DNA from 3 places in the Dyella sp. AD56 genome. Region 1 is predicted to be linked to each of the others. Evidence: riboswitches for the same ligand, from Rfam matches in the RefSeq annotation. Region 1 holds a riboswitch; each other region holds the start of a gene.
The links. Region 1 has a riboswitch for cobalamin ahead of metE (5-methyltetrahydropteroyltriglutamate--homocysteine S-methyltransferase). Riboswitches for the same ligand answer to the same signal wherever they lie in the genome.
Positions count from the first base shown of each region.

Region 2: another riboswitch for cobalamin. It lies ahead of DyAD56_RS03945 (ribonucleoside-diphosphate reductase subunit alpha); the one in region 1 lies ahead of metE (5-methyltetrahydropteroyltriglutamate--homocysteine S-methyltransferase).
Region 3: another riboswitch for cobalamin. It lies ahead of btuB (TonB-dependent vitamin B12 receptor); the one in region 1 lies ahead of metE (5-methyltetrahydropteroyltriglutamate--homocysteine S-methyltransferase).

Region 1 covers NZ_NRDP01000007.1:81,486-89,451, forward strand. The annotation lists gene sppA (signal peptide peptidase SppA) at 1-1,203, shown strand, start outside; gene metE (5-methyltetrahydropteroyltriglutamate--homocysteine S-methyltransferase) at 1,283-3,571, opposite strand; cobalamin riboswitch at 3,778-4,012, opposite strand; gene DyAD56_RS06460 (ATP-binding cassette domain-containing protein) at 4,073-4,894, opposite strand; gene DyAD56_RS06465 (hypothetical protein) at 4,943-5,161, opposite strand; gene DyAD56_RS06470 (SDR family oxidoreductase) at 5,247-6,029, shown strand; gene DyAD56_RS06475 (DUF4124 domain-containing protein) at 6,666-7,301, opposite strand; gene DyAD56_RS06480 (DegV family protein) at 7,321-7,966, opposite strand, start outside.
Region 2 covers NZ_NRDP01000004.1:105,728-113,693, forward strand. The annotation lists gene DyAD56_RS03935 (M13 family metallopeptidase) at 1-1,521, shown strand, start outside; gene DyAD56_RS03940 (cation:proton antiporter) at 1,587-2,837, opposite strand; cobalamin riboswitch at 3,150-3,363, shown strand; gene DyAD56_RS03945 (ribonucleoside-diphosphate reductase subunit alpha) at 3,516-6,005, shown strand; gene DyAD56_RS03950 (DUF4180 domain-containing protein) at 6,012-6,359, shown strand; gene DyAD56_RS03955 (ribonucleotide-diphosphate reductase subunit beta) at 6,414-7,439, shown strand.
Region 3 covers NZ_NRDP01000001.1:218,753-226,718, forward strand. The annotation lists gene cbiB (adenosylcobinamide-phosphate synthase CbiB) at 1-211, opposite strand, end outside; gene DyAD56_RS00985 (cobyrinate a,c-diamide synthase) at 208-1,506, opposite strand; gene cobO (cob(I)yrinic acid a,c-diamide adenosyltransferase) at 1,552-2,172, opposite strand; gene DyAD56_RS00995 (hypothetical protein) at 2,169-2,702, opposite strand; gene btuB (TonB-dependent vitamin B12 receptor) at 2,817-4,685, opposite strand; cobalamin riboswitch at 4,797-5,033, opposite strand; gene DyAD56_RS23780 (hypothetical protein) at 5,317-5,463, opposite strand; gene rluF (23S rRNA pseudouridine(2604) synthase RluF) at 5,956-6,675, opposite strand; gene DyAD56_RS01015 (ABC transporter permease) at 6,733-7,506, opposite strand; gene DyAD56_RS01020 (ABC transporter ATP-binding protein) at 7,503-7,966, opposite strand, start outside.

The DNA.
Region 1 (7,966 bases):
TCCGAAGCGAAGGAGGCCGACAGTTTCTGGATGGGCGGCCTGTGGGATAGCTATATCAACGAGGTGGCCAAGCTGCGCAAGCTGGATCCGGCCACGTTGCGTACGGATATCGACACGCTGCCGGAGACGATCGCCAACGCCAAGGGTGATCTCGGCCAGCTCTCGCTGGAGCAGCACCTGGTCGATGGTGTGGCGACGCCGGCCGAAGTGAACGCCATGATGCGCAAGGAAGGCGTGCCCGCCGGCAAGAAGGGCGAGGGCTTCCGCCAGGTATCGTTGTCGCAATATGAAGGCACGATTTCCGAAGACGCCACGCAGACGCCGGGTGTTTCCGTGGTGGTGGCGGAAGGCGAAATCACCGGTGGCAAGCAGCCGCAGGGCACGGTGGGCGGCGATTCTACGGCCGAGCTGATCCGCGCAGCGCGTGAAGACAAGCGCACCAAAGCATTGGTGCTGCGCGTGAACTCGCCGGGTGGCGAGGTGTATGCCGCCGAGCAGATCCGCCGCGAAGTGGCACTGACCCGCGAGGCCGGCATTCCGGTTGTGGTGTCGATGGGTAACGTTGCGGCCAGCGGCGGCTACTGGATCTCGATGAACGCCGATCGCATCTACGCCGAGCCCAACACCATCACCGGCTCCATCGGCATCTTCGGCATGATCATGACGGTGCCGGGTACGCTGGATAAGCTGGGCGTGAAGAGCGACGGCGTGGGCACCAGCCCGCTGGCGGGTGCGTTCGATATCACGCGTCCGCTCGATCCCAAGGTGGGCACGGTGATCCAGGCCACCATCGAGAAGGGCTATCGCGATTTCGTCGGCAACGTGGCCAAGGCCCGCGGCAAGCCGTACGACGCCATTGATGCCATTGCGCAGGGGCGCGTGTGGACCGGCCAGCAGGCGCTGGATCGCGGTCTCGTCGATCAGCTTGGCGGTATCGGTGAAGCCGTTGCCGACGCTTCGCAGCGCGCCAAGCTTGGTAAGGACGCACCGGTGCGTTACGTGGAAGAGCCGATGGGTGGCTTCGCACAGTTCCTGATCGGCCTCAACAACGATGCGATGGTGCAGATGGCGCAGTCGTACGGCGTGCAGTTGCCGTCGTGGGTTGCCCACATCAACACGATGGCGCCGGAACTGAAGTTGTTGCGCACCGCACAGGCGGGGCGCCCGAACGTTTACGCCTACTGCTTCTGCTCGCCACGTTGAACCGTGGAATCTCGTCGCGCCGTCGCGCGACGAGATTCCGATACATCGAGCCGCCGCCGATTTCCGGTGGCGGCTTTTTTTATGCCTCGACAGTGGCCGATTCGCGCATGCGTCGTGCCGACGCGACCATGGCGACGAGGGCTGCACGCACTTCGGTCCAGCCGCGGGTTTTCAGGCCGCAGTCCGGGTTCACCCATAGCTGTTCCGGCTTGAGCACGTCGGCGGCCTTCTGCAAGAGCTCAGTCATCTCTTCGACGTTTGGCACGCGGGGCGAATGGATGTCGTAGACGCCCGGGCCAATGTCGTTGGGATAACGGAACCGCACGAAGGCATCGAGCAGCTCCATGCGCGAGCGGGACGTCTCGATGGAGATCACGTCGGCGCCCATGGCGGCCACGGCTTCGATGATGTCGTTGAACTCGGAGTAGCACATATGGGTATGGATCTGCGTGTCATCCTCCACGCCCGATGCGGTAAGGCGGAAGCTTTCCACTGCCCAGGCGAGATACTCACTCCAGTCCTTGCGGCGCAGGGGCAGGCCTTCGCGCAGTGCCGGTTCGTCGATTTGGATGACGTGGATGCCGGCGGCCTCGAGGTCGAGTACTTCGTCGCGCAACGCGAGGGCGATCTGGCGGCAGGTGGTGGAGCGCGGCTGGTCATCGCGCACGAATGACCATTGCAGCACCGTCACTGGGCCAGTGAGCATGCCCTTCATTGCACGCTTGGTGAGTGACTGCGCATAGCGCGACCAGCGGACGGTCATCGGTGCTGGTCGCTGCACGTCGCCGTAGATGATCGGCGGCTTTACGCAGCGTGAGCCGTAGCTCTGCACCCAGCCGAGCTTGGTGAAGGCAAAGCCGTCCAGCTGTTCGCCGAAGTACTCCACCATGTCATTGCGTTCGAACTCGCCATGCACGAGCACGTCCAGGCCAATGTCTTCCTGGAAACGTACGCAGCGCTCGGTTTCGGCTTCGAGGAAGGCCTCGTAGTCCTCGATGGAAAGCTTGCGGGACTTGAATTGCGCGCGGGCTTCGCGCACCTCATGCGTCTGCGGGAACGAGCCGATGGTCGTGGTGGGGAACAGCGGGAGATGCAGGTGCTGCTGTTGCGCTGCCTTGCGCGCGGCATGCGGTGAACGACGCGACAAGTCGGTCGCGTCGATGGCCGCCATGCGCTCCGCCACGACGGCGCGATGCACGCGTTCGGACTGCTGGCGGGCCAGCTGTTGCTCGCGGGCGGTGTCCAGCGTGGTGTAGGCGCGCACTAGCCCCTTCACAGCATCGGCCAGTACTCGAAGTTCGCCGATCTTCTGCGTCGCGAAGGCAAGCCATGACTTGAGGTCCGCGGGCAGCGCGTTTTCAACGGAGGCATCAACCGGTACGTGCAGCAGTGAACACGACGGTGCAATCTGCACGCGCTTACCGAAGCGGTCGTGAGCACGACGCAACGTCCGGAGTGCGCGATCCAGGTCGGCGCGCCACACGTTGCGTCCGTCGACGAGGCCGAGCGAGATGATCTTTTCCTCGCCCAGTGCGTCGAGCACGGCGTCGAGCTGCTCGGGTGCGCGAATGAGATCGATATGCAGGCCGTCGACCGGCAGCTCCGCAGCCAGAGGCAGATTCTCGCCGAGCGGACCGAAGTACGTCGCAAGCAGTAATTTCGGGCGTTCCACTGCGGTCAGGGCGTGGTACGCCAAGCGGTAGGCCGCGTGATCGTCACCATCCTGATCCAGCACCAGGCAGGGCTCGTCGATCTGTACCCATTCGGCGCCGGCCTGCTTGAGCTTCGCCAACAGTTCCGCATAGACAGGCAGCAAGCGCTCCAGCAGTGCCAGGCGATCGCTGCCATCCACGGCCTTGGAGAGCAGCAGGAAGCTCACCGGTCCCAGCAGGACGGGGCGAGCATCCAGGCCTTGCGCGCGGGCTTCCAGATACTCCGCGACTGGCTTATCGCCGCGAAGGCGGAAGCTCTGTTCCGCGTGGAGCTCCGGCACCAGATAGTGATAATTGGTGTCGAACCATTTGGTCATTTCCAGCGCATGCAGGTCGATGCCGTCGCGCTGCCATCCTCGCGCGAGCGCGAAGTAGCCGGCGTACGCATCGCGCTCGACCAGGGAGCGATAGCGCTCGGGAATGGCATCGAGCAGGAAGGCTGTGTCGAGCACGTGGTCGTACAGCGAGAAGTCGTTGCAGGGAACGACGTCGGCGCCGGCGTCCCGCTGCAATGCCCAGTGCTTTTGCCGGAGTGCTGAAGCGGCTTCTTCCAACTGCTGCGACGTGGTTTCGCCGCGCCAGTAGGACTCCAGTGCATGCTTGAGCTCGCGCCGCGGGCCAATGCGGGGGAAGCCCAGGTTGGTAACGGTAGTCATGTTTGCGTGTCCTCGATTCGTGATGAATGAGGAACGAAGGAACTGCGCCAAAGCGATGCGGACAGCATCGACCTCCACGCCAGCGACCTTCGCCCCCTCGGGCGAACCGGAACAGCCGCGGGCGGGCACGGAGGCGCACGCCGTGGGCGCGGGCCATGGCGCGACATCCGGCCGCTTCCCCTCGGAAGCTCCAGGTCTGACAGAAGGACGAGCCTTCTGGCCGGGGCAGGTCTTCGGGCTCGTGGACATGAAGCACGTCAATGCTTCGCCTACTGTTCGCCGCTTCCCGGCCGAAAGGGCCAGTGCTTATGGCGAAGGTCGTTTCCACACACCGCTGCGGGGCAGCGCCGGAATTGGCCCTTACGGGCCGCACCGGCTTCCCTTTTAATTTCATCCTTTCATCGCGATGAAAAGATGAAAACCACCAGCGGCGCAAAAGTACGCCCGCGCGCCAGGGCGCGTCAAGCGATTTCCGCGGGGGGATTGGACGGCCAGACGGCCTTATGCGATCGCTGCGCTGTAATAGTCGCCGTGGCGTTCCACGCACACGGGCATGCCGAATGTTTCGGAAAGCAGGGCGCCGGTGAGCACGTCGTGCTTGGCACCTTGCTTGTGCAGGCGTCCGTCACGGAGTAGGGCGACCTGCTGGATCTCGGGGAGAATCTCTTCTACGTGGTGCGTCACCAGCAGCAGCGTGGTGCCCTGACGCGCAAGGCCGCGCAGGTTCTCCAGGAAACGCCGGCGGCTCGCCATGTCCAGGCCCGCGCAGGGTTCGTCGAGCAGCAAGGCGCGTGGTTGATGCACCAGTGCGCGAGCAATGAGCACACGCCTCGCCTCACCGGTGGACAGGCTGGCCATGGTGCGCCCAAGTAGATGCGTGGCGCCGGCTTGATGCAGTGCTTCGTTCGCTCGCTCGCGCATGGTCCGCGTGACGTAATGGTCGAGCCCCAGCCGTTGCGCGGCGAAGAAGCTGGACAGCACGGCTTCGGAGACTTCGAGCGTCGCGTCGGTGGTGCAGTCGTGTTGCAGGGAGGGCGACACAATACCGAGCAGCCCGCGCAGATCGGAAACGTGCCAACGATCGCGGCCGAATACACGCACCGGAGCGCGGCCGTCTTCCCGCGCGAGCGGGTACAGCTCGCGCGTGATCAAGCGCACCAGCGTGGACTTCCCCGCGCCGTTGGCACCGAGGATGGCGGTGTGCTGGCCAGCGCCAATGCGCAGGCTGAAGCGATCGAGGATCAATCGGTCACCGCGCATCACGCTGGCATCGTCGATGTCCAGCAGTGGCGCGTTGGCAAGTTCGTCGTGATGGGCGTTCATGCCGGACACGATGCTCGTCCAGACGTCCATTTGCCAAGTGCCGAACATTTACTGCTGTGCTGCCTCGATCTGTTGCTGCTGCTTCTTCGCCTGTTCGTCCACGGTCTTCTGCACATCCGCCGCGCGTTGCTCGTCCTTCTTCATGTCGTCCCACGGCGTCGCCACGCGCGCGGCGCTGGCGGCAGCGGGGGCGGACTCCGGTGCGGGCGCTTTGCCGGAGCAGGCGGTCAGGGAGAGCAGACAAAGCAGGGGGACTAGTCGTTTCATGGAAGGCCTCTCCGATGGAAGGTCACACCTGCATGGTAGCGGGCCATGCTTGGCGCAGAACGTGTACAGGCTCTAAGCTCGACGCATGAACGCACGCATCGATGCCTGGCAGCTGCAAGGACACACCGCCCTGATCACCGGAGCCAGTAAGGGCATCGGTTACGCCACTGCCCGTGAATTGGCTGGCCTCGGCGCCAACTTGCTGCTGGTGGCACGCGATGCTGATTACCTGGAACAGGTGCGTGTGGAGTTGCTGGACGACTTCCCAGGCATCGAGGTGTTGGCGTTCGGTGCAGACCTGGGACAACAGGAAGATCGCCTCGCCGTGTTCGACTGGGTCGCCGATCTCGGTGCGCCGCTTTCCCTGCTGGTGAACAATGCCGGTGGCAACCGTCCCGCGCCGACGCTGGCGTATCACGAGGACGAGTACCGGGCGATCTTCGAGCAGAATCTGTTCTCGGCCTTCGAGATGTGCCGGTTGGCGCACCCGCAGCTCGTGCAGCACGCCAATGCAGCCATTGTGAATGTGGGTTCCGTCTCAGGCGTGACGCATGTGCGCACGGGATCGCCCTATGGCATGACCAAGGCCGCCCTTCATCAGCTCACCCGCAATCTGGCGGTGGAATGGGCGGCGGATGGCATCCGTGTCAACGCGGTAGCGCCCTGGTACATCCGCACGCAGCGTTCCGAGCCGGCGCTTGCCGACGACGAGTACCTCGATGAAGTACTCGACCGCACACCGCTGCGCCGCATTGGCGAGCCGGAGGAAGTAGCCGCGGCCATTGCTTTTCTCTGTCTGCCTGCGGCGAGCTATGTCACCGGCCAGGTGCTGGCGGTGGATGGGGGCTTTCTCAACTACGGGTTCTGACTCGCCGTTCGCATGGGCTTAGTCACGCGGCGAAAAGACGAGCCAAACTGGCGCTGATCGCGCGTTTTCCACAGCGAATGTGGATGGGCGCATGGCAAGCCTGTGGATAGGCCGCGCAAGTGCACGCCACGGTTGAAGTTTCATCATCATGCGCAAAAGATCGACAGCGGCCGATGGTTTTCCACAACGAATGTGGATGGCCTCTTGGCAAGCCTGTGGATAGTCGATGCAAGTGCGTGACAGTGCGAGATTTTTATCATCGTGCGTACTTTTACAGCAGCGCTGACGCGTGGATTTCCACAGGTTATGTGGATGGCCTATGGGCAAGCCTGTGGACAGTTGATGTAAGTGCACGCCGGTACGAGATTTTCATCTTCGTGCGCATTTTTGCGCCAGGCTTGGCGCGGCCTTTTCCACAGTAAATGTGGATGGGACCCGGGTAAGCCTGTGGATAGGCGATGCAAGTCCATGTCGTAGCAAAGCTTTCATCATCATGCGCAGATTTGCAGCAGCTCGTGTAACTGTGTTTTCCACAGCGTTTGGGGAAACCCTGGTGGCAAGCCTGTGGACAAGCCGTCATTGGCCTTGTGCAGCGTAGACTTGCATGACATTGCGCAAAAAATGAGCAGTCGTAAATCAACAGCTGCGAAGTTGCCCACGCAACTCCTGCTCGCGCTGCTCCAACGGAGGCTGATCACTCTTGAATGCGCGCCTGAGCTTGCTCTCGATGTCGTCGTACGCATCACGTAGGGAGCGGCAGGTCTCGGCTCGCGTCAATGGGCGGCACTGGTCCTGTACCCAGACGTAGTAGTTGGCGATGAGTCCGGGCGTAACGCGTCCGCGGTTGAGCTCGGGAGCGGATGCGCCGGCGGCGCCTGGTCCACCGTAGGCCTGCGAAAGAGGCAGTTGTGCGGCGCCGAGAATGCCGTAGGGCACCTGATAGGGCTGGGGATCACCGTTCTCGCTGGTGTACGTCTTGCCGTCGGTTGCGCGTACGCATGCATACAGGACGGGCAACGACGACTCGATCGGCGGTGGCGGTAGTGGTGGCGGAGGTGCCATGTCGGCCTCCGGCGCAGGGACAGTCTCTGGCTGTGCCGGCGTGTAGGCTGGGGTATCGTCTAGGTGCAGCACCTGTTGGCGCTGCTGGCCTTGGCACGGCTTGTCCTGGAATGACACCTTGCCGCTGGCGTCGGTGCATTGGTAGGCCGTGCCCGCGACGGCGGGCAGGCTCAGCAGTAGGAGCGAAGCGAGAAAGCACAGGCGGATCATGCCTATCCTCCCGGCAGTCTCAGAACTCGGCGACGTGTTCTTCAGCGGCGAAGCCGAGCGTCACCGCACCTTCGCCCACATTAACCATGCCGGTGATACTCATCGGCGCTTCCATCAAATCTACGCCGCACTCTTCGCACGCCGTGCGCAGTTCTGCATAACCGGGCAGCTTGGCCAGTTCAGCCAGATCGCCGCCGTAGCTCACGCATACCGCGGGTACCAACAGGCCGGCGTGGACGCGTTGCGCGGCGTAGTTGAAGAGTGTTTCCGCACCGTGCTCGAAGCCACGCACCTTACCGACCGGGCCTGTTTCGCCGCGATAGCCGCGCAGCAACGGCTTGATGTCCAGCGCTGAGCCAAGCATGGCGCTGAGCAGGCCCACGCTGCGGTCGCCTTTCTTCTTGGCGCGGGCACGCAGGTAGTAGAGGTCGCGCGGCAGCATGTAGCCGTACGAGTTGTTGGCTACATAGGTGAGGCGTTCGCGGATGGCTGCGGGTTGTTCGCCCGCCTGGATCAGGCGCGTGGCTTCGACGATAGCCGGTCCTGAACCCGCAAAGAGTGTGCGGGTATCGATGACGCGCATCAGGAACGGACCCGAGAGGTTGTTCTTCTCGCGCACTTCGCGGTAGTGCTTGAGTACCGCAAAGCTCGCCTTGATCACATGC
Region 2 (7,966 bases), on a different contig from region 1:
ATGCCGGACCGTGACTACTATCTCAAGCCGGAATTCGCGAAACAGAAGGCTGCCTACCAAGCTTATGTCACGCGCCTTCTCACGCTGGCCGGCTGGCCGCAACCCGATGCCGCGGCGAAGGACGTGGTGGCGTTCGAGACGGCCATCGCGCAGGCGAGCATCAGCAAAGTCGAGCAGCGCGATCCGGTGGCCATGTACAACCCGATGAGCGTCAGTGATCTGCAAAAGCTCGCGCCCGGGTTCGCCTGGAGCGATTTCTTCAAGGCGGCGCAACTCGGAAAGCAGGCGCACGTGGTCGTGATGGAGAAGACCGCCTTCCCGAAGTTGACCGCGCTGTATGCGAAGACGCCCGTCACGACGATCCAGGCCTGGCAGGCCACGCGCATCGCGGACAACGCCGCCTATTACCTCTCGGATCCGTTCCAGCAAGCGTACTTCGAGATGCACAACAAAACGCTGGCCGGCCAACAGCAGATCGAAGCGCGCTGGAAGCGCGGTGTGCATGCCGTGTCGGGAGGCGATTGCGAGGTAGGCGAACGCCTTTATTGCTTCGGTAATCTCGGCTGGGCGGTGGGCCAGCTCTACACAGACACGTATTTCCCTGCCGCGTCCAAGGTGAAGATCGAGCAACTCGTCGGCAACCTGAAGGCGGCCTATCACGTACGCATCGAGAAGCTCGACTGGATGGGACCGGAAACACGCAAAGAAGCGCTGAAGAAGCTCGACACCTACACCATCAAAGTCGGCTACCCCGACCATCCACGTGACTACACCGACGTCGCCATCCAAGGTGACGACCTAGCCGGCAACGTGCTGCGCGCGGCGCAAGCCGACTGGTCGTTCTACGTGAATCGTCTGGACAAGCCGGTCGACCGCAGCGACTGGAGCATGACGCCGCAGACCAACGATGCCTATAACGGCACGCTGCGCGACATCGTCTTTCCTGCCGCCATCCTGCAACCCCCGATCTTCGATCCCAACGCTGACCCCGCCATCAACTATGGCGCTATCGGCGGCTTCATTGGTCACGAGCTCACGCACGGCTTCGACGACGAAGGCCGCAAGATCGACGCGAGCGGTGCGCTGCGCGACTGGTGGACGCCCGCCGATGCAAAGGCCTTCGAGGAGCGCGCGAAGAAACTCGGCGCGCAGTACGACGCTTTCGAGCCGCTGCCCGGCGTGCACATCAACGGCAACCTGTCCATGGGCGAGAACATCGCCGACCTCGGTGGACTCACCCTCGCGCTCGACGCCTACCATGCCTCACTGCATGGCAAGCCCGCACCGGTGATCGACGGCCTGACCGGCGACCAGCGTGTGTTCCTGGGCTGGGCGCAGGCGTGGCGCGGCAAACTCACCGACGACGCCATCCGCCGCCAGGTGACCAGCGACCCGCACTCGCCGCGAGCATTCCGCGTCAACGGACCGGTGCGCAACATCGATGCGTGGTATCAGGCGTTCGACGTACAGTCGGGCGACAAGCTGTACCTCGATCCGAAGGATCGGGTGCGGATCTGGTAACCACTACCTAGCGACGGCGCTCGACAGCCACTAACGGTGAGCTGACGGCCAGGCGATGCGGTTGGTCAGCGATTTGACGCAACCGCCGTTCCGTGTCGCGGCCGCCCGTACGATGCCATCACCATCGGCGTCGTCATCATCGTAGTCACGATGGCCATCACCAGCAGGATGGTGAACATCGCGGTGTTGATGACGCCGGCATCAAGGCCCACCTTGATGACAATCAGCTCCATCATCCCGCGCGCATTCATCAGCGAGCCGATGGTGAAACTGTCGCGCCAGCTCTGCCCGGCGATGCGCGCTCCCGCCGTGCCGCCCAGCAGCTTGCCCAAAACGGCAACAGCGAGCACCAGGAGCAACGCCACACCTGCGCCGCCCGTGAGCACCTGCGCACTGGTGCTCAGGCCCGCCAGCACGAAGAACACAGGCACCAGCGTCGCCACTGTCACGTGCTCCACGCGCTCGATCAGCTTGTGCAGCAAGCGGTCGTCGCGCGGCAGGCACACGCCGAACAGGAAGGCACCGAACACGGCGTGCAAGTTGAGCCACTCAGTGATGGCCGCGCAACCAAAGGCTCCCGCCAGAAGGAAAGCGAGCACCGCAGCGTTCGCATTGCCTTCTGGGGCGTGACGCGTCAGCAACCGCGCGCATAGCGGACGCAGCACAAACCACGTCAACACGAGCAGCAGTACCAGACCCATCACGGTGCGCCAGAACGGTGCCCAGTCACCGTGCGCGCTGATCAATGCCACCACACAGGCCAACATGATCCACGCAAGCACATCGACCACGGCGGCCGCGGCAATGCCCAATCGCCCCGGCAGACTGTCGGTGAGGCCGCGCTCCTTCACGATGCGCGCCATCACCGGCAACGCGGTGATGGCGCAGGCAGTAGCGAAGAACAGCGCGAAGGCCGTCTTAGTGATGCCTGGCGGCGCGTAGTCCGCATACAGCAGCGGTGCGATACCCAGGGCGAGCGCCATCGGCAGCACGACCGAGATGCCGCCGATCCATGCGGCCGGCCGCAGCAAACCGCCGCGTGCACTAGCCGGCACACGCAACTCCGCACCGACTACCACCATAAAAAGGACCAGGCCCAGCGTACTCAGGCTCTGCAGGTTGCCCAGGCTGTCCGCCGGAAACAGTCGCTGCTGCCACGTGGGCGCGATGGCGCCAAACACGATGGGGCCGAGCGCCAGCCCCGCCAGCATCTCGCCCACCACGGCCGGCTGACCGAAGCGACGGGCGATGGCCGCAACCAGCCGCGCCGCCACGATGATCACAACAAGCTGGACGAGCAACAGCGGGTGCCCCATAGCCTCTGGCCTCGATTTGTCTGGTAGCCGGATGGCGAGCCGGGAGCTTGCCTTGCGGATTGGAAGATCCGCAACATGCTTCGCTGCATCAGGGCCGTACCGAACCATCGTCCATCGATTCTCACTGACCCTTGAGACCACCTGCCACTCACCGCAGACGCCACGTGCCATTAGGTGTTCTTCACCCCCTGCGGCAACCCACGGTCGCCTGAAAATTTCCTAGCATTTCCTAACTCCGCCCCCCTCCTGAAGTTTTCCGGCTTATCCACGCTCAATCCACAATCTATTGGGTTGACCGGCCCGAGGTAGCCCGATATGTTGTGCCTCGTCGGTGCCAATCTCAGACCTATGGTCGGACTGGTTTAAAAGGGAATCCGGTGGAAATCCGGGACTGCCCCGCAGCGGTAAGTGGAAACGAAAGCCAACAACGCACTGGCCCTCAGCGGCTGGGAAGCGGGAGCGAGTAGGCGGGTCGAAAGACCCATGTCCACGAGTCCGAAGACCTGCCGACAGCCGTGGCCACGCACCACGGTGAAGGGTGACGGCTTCCGCGGGGAAGTGCGTCGATGCGCGGGGCGCCTGCCCTGCCGCTCGACCGTCCGCGAGACTTCACCTTCATTTACTCAGCCCTGCGCGCGCGAGCAGGCAGTTGATGACCAAGCTTGGAGCGAAGTCGCCATGCAACCTATTGATACCACTGGCCGCGAGCGTGAAGACGAGCGCGCCGACACCTCTGCTTTCTCTGCCGACACCGCCGTGGCCGAAGCGCCGCGCACGGATACCCCCTTTGCCCTGACCCCACCCCACAACCCCGGCCAGATGCGCGTGACCAAGCGCAACGGCCGCCAGGAAGTGGTGGACGTGAACAAGATCGTCCGCGCCGTTACCCGTAGCGCGGAAGGTCTGCATGCGGTCGACCCGATGCGCGTGGCGCTCAAGACCATCGGCGGCCTGTACGACGGCGCCACCACGCTGGAACTGGATCAGCTGTCCATCCGCACCTCGGCCGCCCTCACCGCCGAGGAACCCGAGTACGGCCAGCTCGCCGCGCGCCTGCTGGGCGCGTTTGTCGACAAGGAAGTGAGCGGCCAGGAAATCCAGAGCTTCTCGCAGTCCATCGCGCGCGGCTCGGAACTGGGCATCCTCAACGAACGCCTGCGCGACTTCGTTTCCGCCAATTCGCGCAAGCTCAACGACGCGATCGATCCGCTCGCCACGCGCCGCTTCGAGTACTTCGGCCTGCGCACCGTCTATGACCGCTACCTGCTGCGCCATCCGCAGCTGCGCAAGGTCATCGAGACGCCCCAGCATTTCTTCATGCGCATTGCCTGCGCGCTCGGCGGCAACGAGATCGGCGAAACGCTGGAGCTGTACCGCCTGCTGTCCTCGCTGGAGTACATCGCCAGCTCGCCGACTCTGTTCAACGCGGGTACCGCGCACGAACAGCTCAGCTCGTGCTTCCTGCTCGACTCGCCGGCCGACTCGCTGGAGTCGATCTACGAGAAGTACGGCGACGTGGCCAAGCTCAGCAAGTTCGCTGGCGGCATCGGCCTGGCGTACTCGCGCGTGCGTTCGCGCGGCTCGCTGATCAAGGGCACCAACGGCCACTCCAACGGCCTGGTGCCGTGGCTGAAGACGCTGGACGCCTCCGTGGCGGCGGTGAACCAGGGCGGCAAGCGCAAGGGCGCTGCCTGCGTGTACCTGGAGCCGTGGCACGGCGATATCGAAGAGTTCCTCGAGCTGCGCGACAACACGGGCGACGATGCCCGCCGCACGCACAACCTCAACCTGGCCAACTGGATCCCAGACGAGTTCATGCGCCGCGTGGAGACCGACGGCGAGTGGTCGCTGTTCGATCCCAAGGTCGTGCCGCACTTTGTCGACAGCTGGGGCGAGACGTTCGAGAAGGCCTACCGTGAAGCGGAGGCCGCAGGCCTCGCCACCAAGAAGGTCAAGGCGCGCGAGCTGTACGCCCGCATGCTGCGCACGCTGGCGCAGACCGGTAACGGTTGGATGACCTTCAAGGACCGCAGCAACGCCACCAGCAACCAGACGGCGAAGCCGGAAAACGTCATCCACCTGTCGAACCTGTGCACTGAAATCCTGGAAGTCACTAATGCCGATGAAACGGCAGTGTGCAACCTGGGCTCGGTGAATCTGTCGCGCCACGTAGTGGACGGCCAGTTCGATTTCGACAAGCTCGCCGCCACGGTGCGTACCGCCGTGCGCCAGCTTGATCGCGTCATCGATCTCAACTTCTACCCGATCGACACCGCCAAGGTCGCCAACAACAAGTGGCGTCCGGTGGGCCTGGGCGTGATGGGCATGCAGGATGTGTTCTTCAAACTGCGCCTGCCGTTCGATTCGGCTGAAGCGTTGATGCTTTCTACGCGCATCGCCGAAGAGATCTATTACAACGCGCTGTGGCAGTCGAACGAGCTGGCCGCGGAGAACGGTGCACACCCGGGCTTTGCCGAAAGCCGCGCGGCCAACGGTGAGCTGCAGTTCGATTATTGGTCGAATGCCACGCCCACCGACAAGGCACGCTGGGACGAACTGCGTGAGTCGATCAAGGACAAGGGCCTGCGCAACTCGCTACTGATTGCCATCGCACCGACGGCGACCATCGCGTCGATTGCCGGTTGCTACGAATGCATCGAGCCGCAGGTGAGCAACCTGTTCAAGCGCGAAACGCTGTCGGGCGACTTCCTCGTAGTGAACCGCTACCTGGTGGAAGAGCTGAAGACGCTGGGCCTGTGGACCGCCGACGTGCGCGATGCCATCAAGCTGGCCGAAGGTTCCATCCAGGGCATCAGTGCGATTCCGGAGCGCCTGCGCACCATCTACCGCACCGTGTGGGAACTGCCGCAGAAGGCACTGATCGATCTGGGCGCCGCGCGCGGTGCGTACATCGACCAGAGCCAGTCGCTGAACCTGTTCATGGAAAACCCGAACATCGGGCAGCTCAGCTCCATGTACATGTACGCGTGGAAGTCAGGCATCAAGACCACGTACTACTTGCGTTCGCGCCCGGCCACCAAGATCGCCAAGACCACGGTCTCGGCAGCACCGGTCGCGAAGCCTGCGCCTGTTGCAGATCAGGAAGAGGCCACGGCAGCCGTGTTCTGCTCGCTGGAGAACCCGGAATACTGCGAGGCCTGCCAGTAAGGCGTCATGTCGTCCACACGCTCCATCATCTTCGCCGCGGACCGATCCCTCGTGATCGGTTCGCGGCAGGATATCTCCGACGTCCTCGCCGCGAGCTTCGGCTCCGGCGGATTGGTACTCACGGAGCAAGACGTGTCACCGGACTTCTTCCGGCTCGCCACGGGCCTGGCCGGTGAACTCTTCCAGAAGTTCACCAACTACCAGATTCCCGTGGCCCTGGTCATCCAGGATTTTTCATCGTACGGCGAACGCTTCGCGGAATTGGCTCGCGAGCACGCCCATCACACTGCGATCCGTTTCGTGCATTCCGTGGACGAAGCGACTGACTGGTTGAACGCGCGGCCGGCAAACTGACCGCTCCCCGTACCAGATCGCACCATCACCTATAACAATTAATCGGGAAATCCCATGTCCGCCCAACCCGAACGTGCCCAGCACATCCTTGATCCCGGCTTTGAACTCACCCTGCGCCCCATGCGCTATCCCGAGTTCTACGAGATGTACCGCAACGCGATCAAGAACACCTGGACGGTCGAGGAAGTGGATTTCTCGCTGGACACGACAGACCTCAAGTCCAAGATGTCCGACGCGGACCGCCACCTGATCCATCGTCTCGTGGCCTTCTTTGCCACCGGCGACACCATCGTGGCGAACAACCTGGTGCTGAACCTGTATCAGCACATCAATGCGCCCGAAGCGCGCATGTACCTCTCGCGCCAGCTGTACGAAGAAGCGCTGCACGTGCAGTTCTACCTCACCTTGCTGGACACCTATATTCCCGATCCGACCGAGCGCAACAAGGCGTTCGACGCGATCCAGAACATCCCGTCGATCCGTCAGAAGGGCGAGTTCTGCTTCAAGTGGATCGATTCCATCCAAGGCCTGCAGAAGCTGGAAACGCGCGAGCACCGCCGCCAATTCCTGCTGAACCTAATCTGCTTCGCCGCGTGCATCGAAGGCCTGTTCTTCTTCGCTGCGTTCGCCTACGTGTACTTCCTGCGCTCGCGCGGCCTGCTGCACGGTTTGGCCTCGGGCACCAACTGGGTGTTCCGCGACGAGAGCTGCCACATGGCGTTCGCGTTCGACGTGGTGCGCACGGTGCGCGCCGAAGAGCCGGATCTGTTCGACGAGCAGATGCGCACGCAGATTGAAGAGATGCTGGAAGACGCTATCGCCTGCGAAACCCAGTTCGCCGAGGATGTGCTTTCTGGTGGTGTGGCTGGTCTGTCGGTGAAGGACATGCGCCAGTACTTGGAGTACTGCGCGGACCAGCGCTTGGTCCAGCTTGATCTGCCGAAGAAGTACGGTGCGAAGAACCCGTTCGACTTCATGGATCTGCAGGATGTGCAGGAAGTGACGAACTTCTTCGAGCGTCGGGTTTCGGCTTATCAGGTGGGTGTGCAGGGTGATGTGGCGTTTGATATGTCGTTCTGATGTGACGCTGTTGTCGCTGTAGTTGGTGTGTTGTCGCGATCTGGCTCGCCTGCGGCGGGCTTTCGGCCTCCTACCGGAGGCCGAGTCACTTTTCTTTGCTTGCCCAAAGAAAAGTAACCCAAAGAAAGGGCACCCCGGATGAGGCGCCTTCCGGGCTTCGCCCTCCAGGTACGCGGTCGGGTTCCGGGCTTTTCGACGGGGCTCCTGCCCCGACGAAAAGGAATCGGCATCCCTGCCGATTCCCCTGCGGGCCTTTTCTCCACCCGCCCGCCGCCTCATACGGGGCCCTGGAAGATCAAAAGCCGCAAGCAGACGGCTCGTGCAGCTGCGCTGCACATCGCATCACGACAGGTCGTGTTACTCCTGCCCTGGAGCAGAGAGCCGGTACACAAAGCCAGGGCAATGGACGGAGACGATGCCGTTATGTGGTGAGTTCTCCACACCGGTCGGGAAGCCTAGCGTCCACTTCCCTAGCCTCTGCGATCGGGATGCATAGCGACACCTGCTTTAAGCCCTCTTGGCGACGG
Region 3 (7,966 bases), on a different contig from region 1:
AAAACCATGCATCGAACCACCATGTCACCGCCGTCAGCGGAAGCACGGCCAACACCCACGCCAGAACACCGGCGATGCGCCGATCGGCGTGGCAGCGAGACTCAATGAAGCGTGACAGACGTCCAAACCACACCAGCGGGTGCCATCGCCGTGGTTCGCCGAGCCACGCATCCAGCAGTACCGCCAACACCATGGCCAGCGCGGTCATCATGGTCGGAACAAGGCTACTGCTGCGTCAGGATTGGAAGGAAAGTAGAGGTGCATGAAGCTCGCCGTAAAACGCTTGCGCCGATACACACCTTCTCTGCTCGGTCCGCCGTCGGGATTACTCGCCATGGCCAGAGGTGTTTCGTCGATCTGCGCCAAGGCGTAGTGGAAGGTATGCCCGCGCAGCTCGCCCTCAGGCAACGCCACGGACTGCATACCAAGACCGCCCAGACGCGACTGCATCTGCGCACGCCCCTGCAACAACCCCGTCATGGGGAATGCGGAGCCATCGACACTCGCCAGCGAATCGAGCGCGTAGAGCATGCCGCCACATTCAGCAAGCAATGGGCGGCCGGCCTCCACGTGTGCGTGCAGCTCGTGACGCAAGGCGTCCTGTTGCGAAAGCGTCAGCAGGTGCAGCTCGGGGTAGCCCCCTGGCAACCATGCCGCATCGCAAGCAGGCAACGCCTCACCGGCCAGCGGCGAGAAGAACCGCAACTCCGCACCGGCCTCGCGCAACAAGTCGAGATTGGCCGGATAGAGGAAACAGAAGGCTGCATCGCGTGCAACAGCAATGCGGACGCCATGCAACGTCTTCGGCACGGCAGAGCGCGAGGCGGTTGGAAACGACACTGGTGGAGGGAGTTCGGCGGAGGCGTGCGTCGCCCATGCGTCGGCCAGTGCGTCCAGCCGCGCATCGATATCACTCAGCTCCGCGGCGGCCACCAGGCCGAGGTGCCGCTCCGGCAGCGCCATCGCCGCGTCGCGCGGCAATGCTCCGAGCCAATGCAAATCGCCCGGCAGGCTGCCGGCAAGCAATTGTGCGTGGTACGCACTGCCCACCCGGTTGGCGGCCACGCCATGCACGCGCAGGCCTTCGCGATAACGCGCCAACCCGAGCGCGAGCGCGCCGAACGTCTGCGCCATGGCGGATCCGTCGATCACGGCCAGCACGGGCACATCAAAGCGCTGCGCGAGATCGGCGCTGGACAGGCCGCCATCGAACAGGCCCATCACGCCTTCGATAAGGATCAGGTCCGCCGCGCCAGCCGCTTCATGCAGCCGCGCACGCACATCATCCTCACCATTCATCCACAGATCGAGCTGGTACACCGGTGTGCCGCTCGCCCGCTCCAACACCATCGGATCGAGGAAATCCGGCCCCGTCTTGAACACACGCACCCGCTTGCCATTGCGGGTATGCCAGCGCGCCAGGGCTGCCGTCACCGAGGTCTTGCCCTGCCCCGACGCCGGTGCAGACACCAGCAATGCGGGACACGAGACGCTTTGGCCGCTCATCGATGACTCCTGATCTTTACCCACTCGACACGCCCGGACGACGCGTCAGAGCTCAATGCCCTTCTGTGCCTTGATGCCCGCCTGAAACGCGTGCTTTACCACGCGCATTTCCGTCACTGTATCAGCCAGTTCGACCAGCGCGTCTGGCGCGCCACGCCCGGTGATCACTACGTGCTGCTGCGGTGGCCTCGCTCGCAACGCATCGCATACTTTCACCACATCGACGTAGCCCTTCACCAGCGCGATATTGAGCTCGTCGAGCAGTACAAAATCGTATGAGGGATCGGCAAGCATCCCTGCCGCCACGGCCCAGGCCGCTTCCGCCGCCTGAATGTCGCGCGCCTTGTCCTGCGTTTCCCACGTATAGCCTTCGCCCATCACGTGGTAGTCGAGCTCCTCCGGGAAGCGACGAAAGAACGCTTCTTCGCCCGTGGAAAAGCTGCCCTTGATGAACTGCACTACGCCGCAACGGAAGCCGTGCCCCAGCGAACGCGCGAGCATGCCAAAGCCAGATGAACTCTTGCCCTTGCCGTTGCCCGTGTTCACTACCAACACGCCGCGTTCGATGGTGGCGCGGGCAATCTTGCGATCCACCAGCTCCTTCTTCCGCTGCATGCGCTCGCGGTGGCGCTCTTCTGGGGTCGATGCGTCGTGGTGCTCGTTCATATCTTTGCGTTCCCGTGTTCAGAGGAAGACGACGCGAGCCGCTCAATCAGCGCATGCAGCACCAGCGCCACAGCCACGTAAATGAGGGTGGTACGCACGAACAACGGCCCCCACAGCCACAAGCGCGACACGTATTCGGTCATGTGCGGCTGCGCGTAGCGACCACCCAGCCAATAGAACGAGCCGTTGGAGATGGCAAACGACAACACGGCAGCGACAAGCGATACGCCGAACGCACCCAGTAGCGACAGCATGCGTCGATCCATGTGTGGTGCGTACCAACGGCCTGCATACCACAGCACCGCGTACGCCAACGGCAAGAACGAGTAAGCGAGAGTGATGCAGAAATCACTCACTCCCGCAAAGCTGATGGACACCCAGTCCAGCGCGACTGAAAGTAGGACCATCACGACGAACGTCCAGTGGTGACGCAAGTACAGGCCGCCGAGAAAGAACACCGCCATCGACGCATCGGGCAAGTGCAGCACGTCGCCGAAGTGCTTGAAGCGGGTGGCGATCATCACCGCCATCAGCACCAGCCAGAGCGCGTTGAAACGGGAAACCGACAGTGCTTTCACGGAAGCTCTCCTGATCGATGCATCGTGGAACAGCACCGGGCCCCGTGCGGGGCCCGGTGTCATGGCTTACTGCGCAGGCTGATAACGCAGGGTCAACATGTAGTTACGACCCGGCTGATTGAAGTACCAGGCGGTCTCGTAGTTCTTGGCGAACGCATTATTGAGCGCCAGCTGTAGTTTGAAGTCCCGAGAGATGGCGTAGGCCACGCGCAGATTGGTGATCGCATAGGCGCCCAGCGGGTGCTGGTTGGCCAGATCGTCGTAACGGCGACCCGACACGAACCACGTACCACCCACGCTGAAATCGCCGAAGGTGCGATCAATATCGACATTACCCGTCTGGCGCGCACGGCGCGGCAACAGGTTGCCTTCGTAGGCGGTGGATTCATCACGCGGATCCAGCCAAGTGGCCGTACCCGTCACCAGCCAGCCGGCGACATGGCCGCTCACCACGCCTTCCGCGCCACGGATACGTGCTTTGTCCACGTTGGCTGCCGCCTGGGTAGCGGCATCGTAGGTGATGAGATTGTTCACGTTGTTGCGGAACGCATTCAACGACCAGTAACCCCAGCCATAGCTACCGCGCAGACCGAGCTCGATGTTGTGCGCCGTTTCCGGCTTGAGGTCCGGGTTGCCGTAGTACGGGTAATACAGGTCGTTGAAGGTCGGCGCCTTGAACGCCGTGCCGTAGCTGGCGGTGAGGCGCAGGGTCTGGGTGAAGTCCCAGCCCCACAGCAGGCTGCCGGTGTTCTTGCTGCCGAACTGACTGTTGTCGTCGTGGCGCACGCTGGCCTGCACCGACTGGCTGCCGAAGGTCTGCTGCCACTGCGCGAATACGCCGCGGTTGATGCGGCTGTCGATCGGAGCCTGCGTAAATGGGTTGATGTAACCCGCCGTGCTGTCCACCTGATCGCGCTGCCAGTCGAAGCCCGTGCTAAGCAGGCCGCCCCAGAAGCCAATGTCCGCCTGCGCGGTGCCGACATCGCGATGCGTGTCGAAGCGACTGACGTACGCGCCCTGGAGATAATCCTTCTCGAAATCGTCGCTGGTGCCGAGGCTGAGCGTCAGCTTGACGTTGCTGGCCGGGCGATAGTGCACGCGGCCACCCACCACCTGCGTGGCGCTCTTGTCGGAGTCGGTGTAATTGCCGTCATACCAATTGTGGCCTTCACTGCGGAACAGGCGCACGTCCGCATCCCACTGCTCGTCGAACTTGTAACCACCCTGCAGAGTCAACGCGGTATTGCGATAGCCGTCCTTGTCCGGCTGGTCGGCGAAGCACGCAGCGCCCACTTCGGCCGCACCGATACGGCACGAATTGATGCCGTGGGTCTGGTCGTGCGACACCTCCAGCGAGTACCAGCCATCGCCGCTCTTGCCAGCGAAGCCCGCCGAACCGTTGAGGTCACGGTAGCTGCCTACACCCAGGCTAAAGGACGGCACGAAGGCACCTTCCGGGCGACGGGTGAAGATCTGGATCACGCCGCCAATCGCTTCCGAGCCGTAAAGACTGGAGAACGGGCCGCGCACGATTTCGATGCGCTCGATCTGATCGACTGGAATGTCCTGCAGAGCCGCCTGGCCCAGTGTGGCCGAGCCGATCTTGACGCCGTCGATCATCACCAGCACGTGGTCCGCCTCGGTACCACGTAGGAACGCACTGGTGGACTTGCCCGGGCCACCGTTGTTAGCGATCTGCATGCCCGGCGTACCGCGCAGCAAGTCGCCCAGCGACGCTGGCTGCAGACGCTCGATATCGGCGCGGTCGATCACAGTGACGGCCGACAGTGTCTGGTTCTGGGTCTGCTCGGTGCGCGTAGCGGTGACAACGACGCCGTCCAGGTTGGTCGTGTCGTCAGCGAACGCGGGAAAAATGACGCTCAACAGCGCCGTCGCCAGCACGGAACGACGGATCGTGGAAATTCGGATGGCCAAAACACAGCTCCTCAACCGCGCCTGCCCGCGCGGATTGCATGAAAAAAAGACAGGCGGAAGAAGGCTAGGCACCCGTGCAGCATGCACGGCTCCCCAACATGGCCCACCGCCAGTCTGGTCATACCTCGAGGCCGGTCTCCGGGCTCGCGGGTGAAGACATGTGTCTTCCAGAACGACGCCTTCCCATGCGCTCGGCACAGTGGCTTCCTGTCGCTCCGTCGATCCCCTGGATCGCACTCGCCTACCGTTGCGGGGGCAGCTCCGGAATAGGCGCCTTGGCGCCGCACCGGATTCCCGTTTCAACTATCGGCTGGTTGGCCGATGGTCACCTCAGGCGGGGCGAATGGTAGCAGACGGGGGAAGGTGGGGGCCCTGCCGGAGGTTGGTGGTGGTGTCGTGGCCCCGAGGGGTGAGGATGGTCATGCGCGGTGCGCGCATAGAGCCCCAGTTCTGCTCCCTCTCCCCTTCGGGGAGAGGGTTGGGGTGAGGGGTGGGTGCTCGCCTTATCGTCTCATCTTTAGCCGTCACATCGGCGTAGGCCGGGGTCCAATAGCGTTATCGCTCGATTGTCGCGTAGCGTCGATCTGGCCGCCTACGCGGCGGGCGTTTCGACCTCCTGCCGGAGGCCGAGTCACTTTTCTTTGCTTGCCCAAAGAAAAGTAACCCAAAGAAAGGGCACCCCCACTTGGCGCTGGCCGGCTGCGCCGGCCAGTTCGTGAGGGGTGGCCGGGCTTTTCGACAGGGCTTCCTGCCCTGGCGAAAAGGGATCGGCATCCATGCCGATCCCCCTGCGGGCCTTGTCGTCCACCCCTCACCGCCGCACAGGGGGCCGGAAGGTCAAAAGCGAAAGCGGACGGCTCGTGCAGCTGCGCCGCACATCGCATCGCGGCGGGTCGCGTGGCTCCTGCTTTAGTGCACAAAGCCAAGGCAGAAGAGAAAGACGATGCCGTTCCGTGGCGAGTTCTCCACACCGGTAGGGAAGCGTAGCGAGGCCTGCTTTAAGTCCTCTCCGCGAGGGCGCGTTGCGAAGCGCTCCGAACTACCCGCTGTGTTCCACGGGACTAGCTTCGCGTCGTCGGCAGACGATCGAAACGCCCGCTGCGTAAGCGGCCAGGTCGCGATAAAGCACGAGGCGACAGCCGACCACTGGCGAAACTCGATCTCTGCCTTCGCAGGGACGACGGCAAAGAAGAAACGGTGAGGCGAGCACCCACCCCTCACCCCAACCCTCTCCCCAAAGGGGCGAGGGAGAAGAGCAACCTGACGCCAACTACCACTGCGTCCGCTGAGGCAACAACCCCTTCAACTCCGCATCGGTGAGATTCCGCCACTGCCCCACCTTCAAATGCCCCAGCTTCACGTTGACGATGCGCACACGCCGCAACTGCGTCACGCGATAACCAAACTCCGCCGCCATCAAACGAATCTGCCGATTCAAACCCTGCGTAAGGACGATTGCGAAGCCGAACTTGGCGATCTTGCGCACTTTGCATGGCTTGGTCATCTGGCCGTGGATACGTACGCCACGTGCCATGCCTTGCAGGAATTCGTCGGTCACCGCCTTGTTTACGGCCACGAGGTATTCCTTCTCGTGGTTGTTTTCCGAGCGCAGGATTTCGTTGACGATATCGCCGTTGCTGGTGAGCAGAATCAGGCCTTCGGAATCCTTGTCCAGGCGGCCGATGGGGAAGACGCGTTCCTGGTGGTCGACGAAATTGACGATATTGTCTTTCACCGTCTGGTCGGTGGTGCAGGTAACGCCGACCGGCTTGTTCAGCGCGATGTACACCGCGCGCTTGGCGGACGGTGTGGCGGCGAGGATGCGTGCCTTGACGATCTCGCCATCCACGCGCACTTCGTCGCCTTCCAGTGCTTTCGCGCCGGTGGTGACGACTTCGCCATTGATGGTGACACGGCCGGCGAGTAGTAGTTCGTCCGCCTCACGACGGGAGCAGATGCCGGCTTCGCTGATGTATTTGTTGACGCGCATGGATCAATCTTTGGTTCGTTTGCAGGAGCGCACGCTGTGCGCTCCTGCATATTGCGGTTAGGAACGCATGCCCACGCCGCGCTTGAGCAGGTGCAGCGCCACGGCGGTCAGGCCGATCACGAACACCAACATCACCGCGAAAGCCACGCCGATCTGCACGTCGCTCACGCCGAGCACGCCGTAGCGGAACGCGTTCACCATGTACAGGATGGGGTTGATCATGGAGATGCTGCGCCAGGGTTGGCCCAGCAGATCCACCGAATAGAACACGCCACCCAGGTAGGTGAGCGGGGTGAGCACAAAGGTCGGCACCAGTGCGATGTCGTCGAACTTCTTGGCGAACACCGCGTTGACGAAGCCAGCCAGCGAAAACACCGTGGCGCCGAGCAATACCGACAGGAAGGTAATGATCGGATGCGCCACATGCAGGTCGGTGAAGAACAGTGCGATCAACAGCACCAGTGCGCCGACCACCAGGCCGCGCGCCACTGCGCCGGTGACGTAGCCCAGCAGCATCACCCAGTTGGGCATGGGCGACACCAGCATTTCTTCCACGGCGCGGCTGAACTTGGCGCCGAAGAACGAGCTGGAGATGTTGCCGTAGCTGTTGGTGATGATGCTCATCATCACCAGGCCGGGCACGATGTACTGCATGTAGGTGAAGCCATGCATTTCACCGATGCGGCTGCCGATCAGCTTGCCGAAAATGACGAAGTACAGCGTCATCGTGATGGCCGGCGGGATCAGCGTCTGCGTCCAGATGCGCATGATGCGCACGATCTCGCGGCGGACGATGGTGTGGAGTGCGACGAGGTTGCCAGCGGCGTTCATGCGGCCTTCTCCGTGGTGTCCTTACGGCCGTTCTCGACGAGTCGCACGAACAGTTCCTCCAAGCGGTTGGTCTTGTTGCGCATCGACGTCACGGTAACGCCGCGCTCGCTCAGGCCGGCGAACAGCGAGTTGAGGTCGTGCGAGCGGGACATCTCCGCCTCCATCGTGTGATCGTCCACGCGGCGCAGGCTGATGCCGTGGATGGCGGGTAGCTCGGCGGGCAGGTGGTTCACGTCCAGTACGAAGGTTTCCACGTCCAGCGAAGCCAGCAGGCGCTTCATCGAGGTGTTTTCCACGATGGTGCCGTGGTCGATGATGGCGATGTTGCGGCAAAGCGTTTCCGCTTCCTCAAGGTAATGCGTGGTGAGGATCACCGTGGTGCCAGCGGCGTTGATGCCGCTGACGAACTGCCACATGGAGCGTCGGATCTCGATGTCCACGCCAGCGGTGGGTTCGTCGA